Regions from separate parts of the Corallincola spongiicola genome, predicted to be linked through region 3. Evidence: predicted binding sites of a transcription regulator. Region 3 holds the regulator's gene; each other region holds the start of a gene.
The links. The regulator sigma-54, encoded in region 3, starts transcription at its own class of promoters, with help from an activator protein. The targets are predictions, from matches to a motif close to GTTGGCACGNNNNTNGNNT.

Region 1: the regulator sigma-54 is predicted to act here: its motif matches at 996-1,014, upstream of flhA (flagellar biosynthesis protein FlhA).
Region 2: the regulator sigma-54 is predicted to act here: its motif matches at 1,197-1,215, upstream of nifB (nitrogenase cofactor biosynthesis protein NifB).

Annotation. Positions count from the first base shown of each region.
Region 1 is NZ_SHLY01000009.1:27,361-29,641, reverse strand. Features, by position in the region: gene flhB (flagellar biosynthesis protein FlhB) at 1-900, shown strand, start outside; gene flhA (flagellar biosynthesis protein FlhA) at 1,052-2,281, shown strand, end outside.
Region 2 is NZ_SHLY01000001.1:732,926-735,206, reverse strand. Features, by position in the region: gene nifA (nif-specific transcriptional activator NifA) at 1-1,111, shown strand, start outside; gene nifB (nitrogenase cofactor biosynthesis protein NifB) at 1,286-2,281, shown strand, end outside.
Region 3 is NZ_SHLY01000004.1:241,202-243,482, reverse strand. Features, by position in the region: gene hpf (ribosome hibernation promoting factor) at 1-252, opposite strand, end outside; gene EXY25_RS13275 (RNA polymerase factor sigma-54) at 284-1,780, opposite strand; gene lptB (LPS export ABC transporter ATP-binding protein) at 1,870-2,281, opposite strand, start outside.

The DNA of each region.
Region 1 (2,281 bases), on a different contig from region 3:
ATGATGAGTGCCTGGCCCGATGCGCTGATGCAACTGCTGTTTCCCATGGGGGGCTTTATTGCCATGTTGTTCGTGGCAACGCTGGCTGGCTCCATTTTGATGGGGGGGATCACCTTTAGTAGTCAAGCGATGGCTCCCAAGTTGAGCAAGATGTCGCCGGCCAAAGGCTTTAAGCGGATGTTTGGGGTGCAAGCGCTGGTGGAGCTGCTGAAGGCGGTGGCGAAATTTGCATTTATTGCCCTGTTTGCATTCTTATTGCTGTCGTTTAAATTCGAAGAGATCCTGCATATCAGTGTCGAGTCTTTTCCTGGCAACATCGCCCATGCAGTAGAGCTGCTGCTGTTCATGTTTATCATTCTCTGCCTTTCGCTACTGTTTATTGTCGCGATCGATGTGCCGTTTCAGATCTGGAATCACACCAAACAGCTGCGCATGACCAAGCAAGAGGTGCGCGATGAGATGAAAGATGTAGAAGGGCGTCCGGAAGTGAAGGGGCGCGTTCGTCAGATGCAGCGAGAAATTGCTCAACGCCGGATGATGGGGGATGTGCCGAAAGCGGACGTTGTGGTGACTAACCCGACGCACTATTCCGTGGCTTTGAAGTATGATGTGAATGGCGTCAGCGCACCGCGAGTTATCGCAAAAGGTAATGACGAGGTGGCGATGAAGATCCGTGAGATTGCCCGTGAAAAAGAGGTGCCAATAATGGTGGCACCGCCATTGGCTCGGGCAATTTACTACACCACGAAGCTGGGCAAGGAGATCCCGGACGGTCTGTTCGTTGCGGTTGCCCAAGTGCTCGCTTATGTATACCAGTTAAATGAGTACAAGAAGGGCACCGGGAAAAAGCCGACGCCTCTGCCAAAAGAGTTACCTATCCCGGATGAGCTAAAGCATTAATGTCGGTCATTCTATTCATCGCTTAATACGCTTTTTCTCCTCCGTGCTGTTTTATTCCTCTTCTATTCTAGCGCTCATCTCTTAATTGACTTCGTGCTGGCCTGACTCTTGCAGAATCAGTCCTAGAGTCAATTTTGTGTCGCAGTGAGTTATGGATCTTAAAGCAACATTAGGCAGTCTGGATTTTCAACGGGTACGTCAGATCCAAGGGATCGGGGCGCCGATTATTGTATTGGCAGCGTTGGCCATGGTTGTGTTGCCGATGCCTGCACTGCTGCTGGATATGCTGTTCTCATTTAATATTGCGCTGGCGTTGGTGGTCTTATTAGTCACCATCTATACGCTGCGGCCATTAGAGTTCGCCGCTTTCCCTACCGTACTTCTGGTGACCACCTTACTGCGTTTGGCATTGAACGTTGCTTCAACACGAGTGGTGTTATTGCGTGGTCATGAAGGCCCTGACGCTGCGGGTAATGTGATTGAGGCGTTTGGTTCGGTGGTGATTGGCGGTAACTACGCCGTCGGTCTGGTGGTGTTCGCCATTCTGGTCATTATTAACTTTGTGGTAGTCACTAAAGGTGCTGGGCGTATTTCAGAAGTAAGCGCACGCTTTACTTTGGATGCGATGCCCGGCAAACAGATGGCTATTGATGCCGACCTGAATGCCGGCTTAATCAGTCAGGATCAGGCAAGAACTCGACGGGATGACATTGCCCGTGAAGCAGACTTCTATGGCTCGATGGATGGTGCCAGTAAGTTCGTTAAAGGTGATGCTGTCGCCGGTATTCTTATTCTATTTATTAACGTGATCGGCGGTTTTATCATCGGTATGGTGCAGCATGATCTGGCGTTTTCTGAAGCGCTAGAGATCTACACCCTGCTGACTATCGGTGACGGTTTGGTGGCGCAGATCCCTGGGCTGCTCCTCTCTATCGGTGCCGCCATTATGGTGACACGTCAAAGCGCCTCGGCTGACATGGGGCAGCAAGTGTTGTCACAGATGTTTGATAACCCGAAAGCGCTGATTATCTCCGCTGGCTTACTGTTCCTGATGGGTATTGTACCTGGCATGCCTCACCTGGCTTTCTTAACACTGGCGTTTGCTGCTGGCGGTATGGCTTACCTGATGCACCGTCGCCGGGCTGCTGCAGCACTTGCGGAAGCCGAGGCGGCAGCCAAAGCTGCCAGCCCAGAACAGCAAGCGGCTGCCGCAGCGGCAGCGCCGAAAGAGTTGGGTTGGGATGATGTTCGCCCAGTGGATATTATTGGTCTGGAAGTGGGTTATCGTCTCATTCCGCTGGTGGATAAAGGCCAAGGTGGTGAGTTACTTAATCGTATTAAGGGCGTGCGTCGTAAGTTGAGTCAAGAACTTGGCTTCCTC
Region 2 (2,281 bases), on a different contig from region 3:
GTTGGAGCATTTCACACGACTGGTAGAGATGATCGCCACGCTGATCGGTAAAAATGTGCTATTGGCAAAAAATGTCGCCGAGCAGAATGACAACCTGGTCGCTGAGCGTGATCGTTTGCGGCGCAAAGTGCGCGGCAATTACAGCTTCGACAATATGGTTGGCCATACCCGTTCAATGCGCAAGATATTTGAGCAGGTGCGCTTGGTATCGAAATGGGACAGTACCGTATTGGTGCGGGGTGAGTCAGGCACGGGTAAGGAATTGATCGCCAATGCCATTCATTATAACTCGCCACGAGCAAACGGGCCTTTCGTTAAGTTGAACTGCGCTGCACTGCCAGACAACCTGTTGGAATCGGAACTGTTTGGTCATGAGAAGGGGGCGTTTACCGGGGCGGTAAAGCAGCGTAAAGGTCGATTTGAGATGGCCGATGGCGGCACCCTGTTTCTTGATGAAGTGGGGGAGATATCAGCAGCGTTTCAGGCCAAGCTTTTGCGGATCCTGCAGGAGGGAGAATTTGAGCGGGTTGGCGGTACGCAAACGTTAAAGGTTGACGTGCGTATTGTTGCGGCAACTAACCGTAATCTTGAAGATGAGGTGCGTGCCGAACGGTTCCGGGAAGATCTATATTATCGACTCAACGTGATGCCTATCTACCCGCCACCGCTACGGGAGCGTATTGAAGATCTGCCGGAGTTGACCAAGTTTCTGATTGAAAAACTGTCCAAGGTACAAAACCGTGAGCTGTCGGTGACCGATGGCGCGATCCGTACCATGATGGGATATCACTGGCCAGGTAATGTCCGTGAGCTGGAAAATATGCTGGAGCGGGCGTCCATCATGAGTGAAGAGGGCAGTATCGATCAGGATTTGATCATGCTTGGCGGCGTTGATGCGCCGATGAAACTCTCTTCTTCTGCGCCTAACTTGACTGCCACTTTAGCTAAAACGGACCTGGAAGATCCTGAAATAGATGAACGTGAGCGGGTGGTTGCTGCATTGGAACAGGCGGGTTGGGTGCAAGCGAAAGCCGCGCGCTTGCTGGATATGACTCCAAGACAGATCGCTTACCGAATACAAACGATGAATATCAGAATGCGACAACTCTAATGTCAGGTACCTCACAAATGTGATGTTTGTGAGGTACATCACTCTCGAGTCCTTTCTTAACTTATTGAAAAATAACTATTAACGTGTTGGCGGGTCCTTTGCATTAGCTTATGTAAGTGAATTGACTGAAACGGATGGGTGACCTAGTCACCAGGATGTATGTGGAGGACTCAGATGGGCGAGCTGCTAGCAACTCAACAAGCGAAGATTGAAACGCACCCTTGTTATTCAAAACAGGCACACCAGTACGCGCGTATTCACCTCCCGGTAGCGCCCGCCTGTAACATTCAATGTAACTACTGTAATCGTAAGTTTGATTGCAGTAATGAGTCTCGTCCGGGCGTTGTCTCAAAACTGATGTCACCAGCGGAAGCGGTGGCTCGCTATCAAAAAGTGAAGATGCGGATCCCAGAAACCCGTGTCGTTGGGATCGCTGGGCCTGGTGATCCGTTGGCTAATCCAAAGTCGACCATAGCTACCTTGAAAGCGGTGGCAGCGCTACAACATGAGCTGCACCTGTGTGTCTCAACCAATGGCTTAAATCTGCTTGATCACGTTGATGACCTAAAGGCGGTGGGTGTAGACCACCTAACCATCACTATTAACTGTATCGACGCTGATATAGGCAGCAAGATCTATCCCTGGGTCTATTTTAACCATAAACGTTTACGTGGTCGTGTAGCGGCACAAACGCTGATTGACCGTCAGCTGGCTGGTTTAAAAGCGGCGGCGGACCTCGGCATGTTGGTGAAGATCAACACCGTACTGATCCCGGGGGTCAATGATCATCACGTTGCGGCAGTCGCGCAAGAGGTGAAACGCCTAGGCGCTATGTTGCATAACGTTATGCCGCTGATCGCAGAAGCGGAACACGGTACTTACTTTGGTTTAATGGGGCAGCGAAGCCCGACTGAATCTGAGATTGCCGCGGCTCGTGAAGCGGCGGGGCAGTCGATGGAGCAGATGAGCCATTGTCAGCAGTGCCGCGCTGATGCCGTAGGTAAGCTGGGGCAAGATTGTCATGCGGACCTTGATGATGACGGGTCTAGCGCGTGTGGCACTAGCGCTTTGCCGGCGGCAGAGCGATATATTGCCGTGGCCAGCCAGAGCGGCGTGCTGATTGATCAGCATTTCGGCCATGCTACGCATTTTCAAGTCTATCAACTGACT
Region 3 (2,281 bases):
TTGCCGATCGAGTTTATCGATCAACGAGTCAATAGCTGCATACATATCACGATGCTCTGCATTCGCAAAGATCTCTCCACCATTTAGGTGCAGTGTGGCTTCGGCTTTTTGGGTTAATTTCTCAACATTGAGGATCACGTGGACATTGTTGATGTGGTCAAAGTGGCGCTCTAATTTACTAAATTTTCCGTCGACATACTCTCGCAGAGAGTCTGTTACTTCTACATGATGGCCGGTAAGATTGATTTGCATAGACCTCATCCTTATTTAGTTTTATTGCCTGCTATAGCAAGCTTTTTCGCTGATTTGACGGTGGAATAGACAAGGATTCCCGATACTTCGCAATGGTTCTCCGCGCTACCTGAATTCCCTGATCTGCCAGTAGGTCAGCAATCTTGCTATCTGACAAAGGCTTATTAGGGATTTCTGCCGCCACAAGTTTCTTGATTAACGCTCTAATTGCCGTTGAAGAACATTCTCCGCCACTTTCAGTACTGACATGACTGGAGAAGAAATACTTGAGTTCGAAAATACCCCGCGGGGTATGCATATATTTTTGTGTGGTTACTCGAGAGATGGTGGACTCGTGCATATCAACCGCTAAGGCAATATCATTGAGTACCATTGGCTTCATCGCTTCATCGCCGTACTCAAAGAAGTCGCGTTGGAACTGTACAATACAGTTGGCGACCTTGAGTAGGGTGTCGTTACGACTTTCCAGACTTTTGATAAACCACTTCGCTTCCTGCAGGTGGGAGCGTATATATTGACTGTCAGTGGTGTTCTTTACCGTCCGGCTCATCGCTGCGTATTGCTGATTCACTTTCAGCTTGGGTACCGAGTCGGGGTTTAGCTCAACCACCCAACGTCCAGCTTTTTTCATTACCGACACATCGGGGATCACATATTGCTCATCACCGCTGATCACTGCGCTGCCGGGACGCGGATTCAACGATTGGATCACCCGCAGAACTTCACGGAGCTGGTCTTCTTTCAGTTTGGTCTTGCGCATCAATTGGCGATAATCCCGGCTGGCTAGCAGGTCAATATACTGGCCAATAACCTGGCGGCACTCTTTTAGCCAAGGTGTCTCTTTGGCAAACTGATTGAGTTGTACCAGCAGACACTCCTGCAATGTGCGGGCACCTACGCCAATGGGATCGAACAGTTGTACTCGCTTAATGACCGCTTCTACTTCATCAAGTTCGATATCTTCCTGCCCTAAAGAAGTAAGAATATCGTCGGCGGTGACCGTCAGGTAACCCGATTCATCAATCCCATCGATTATCGATGTCGCAATGGCTCTGTCGACATCTGTGAACGGGGTTAATTGCATCTGCCATTCCAGATGATCTTGCAACGACTCTGTGGTTTCGCCTTGATAGGTAAAGTCGGCGTCATCACTGAACGAGGAACCTGAAACGGGCGCTGCTGAAAGGTGGTCATCCCAGGTTGTATCGGTAGGCAGTTCTTCATTGATTTGTTGTTGGTTGAGCGCCTCAGATGTTTCCATGGCTGCATCTTCGCGCTCTTCCGACTGATTATTTTCAGCATTAGCCGTGGTTTGTTCCAGCTTGTCAGTCGCGGTATGGCTTTCACCATTAACTTGCTCACTGGTTTCTTCCGCTTCGTTTTGCTCGAGTAGCGGATTATTATCCAGCGCTTCTTGGATCTCTTGCTGAAGGTCGAGCGTCGACAATTGCAATAGCCGGATTGCTTGCTGCAATTGCGGCGTCATGGTGAGTTGCTGACCTAAACGTAACTGTAATGACGGTTTCATCTACTTCCGTGACATTTAAAATAATGCTGTTGCTGTCATCGTTAATCGGCACTCAAAAGAGCCCGATGTATCAACGCTGGTTACTTACACTATAGCCGGAATTGTTCCCCGAGATATACGTCTCGTACCTTTTGGTCGGCTAACACTTGTTCCGGTTTTCCTTCGGCGATTAACTCTCCGTGGCTAACGATATAAGCATATTCGCACACATCGAGTGTTTCTCGCACGTTATGATCAGTGATCAATACACCGAGACCACGGTCTCTAAGGTGTTGAATAATCTTTTTTATATCTGTGACTGAGATAGGGTCTACGCCAGCGAAAGGCTCATCCAGCAGCACGAACCTAGGTTCCACAGCCAGCGCTCTGGCTATCTCTACTCGACGGCGTTCACCACCTGACAGTGACATACCTAAGCTATCTCTTATGTGAGTGATGCTAAACTCTTCTAGCAGATGTTCCAAGGTTTCCGTGCGCTGTAACCGGCTTAACTCTGGACGG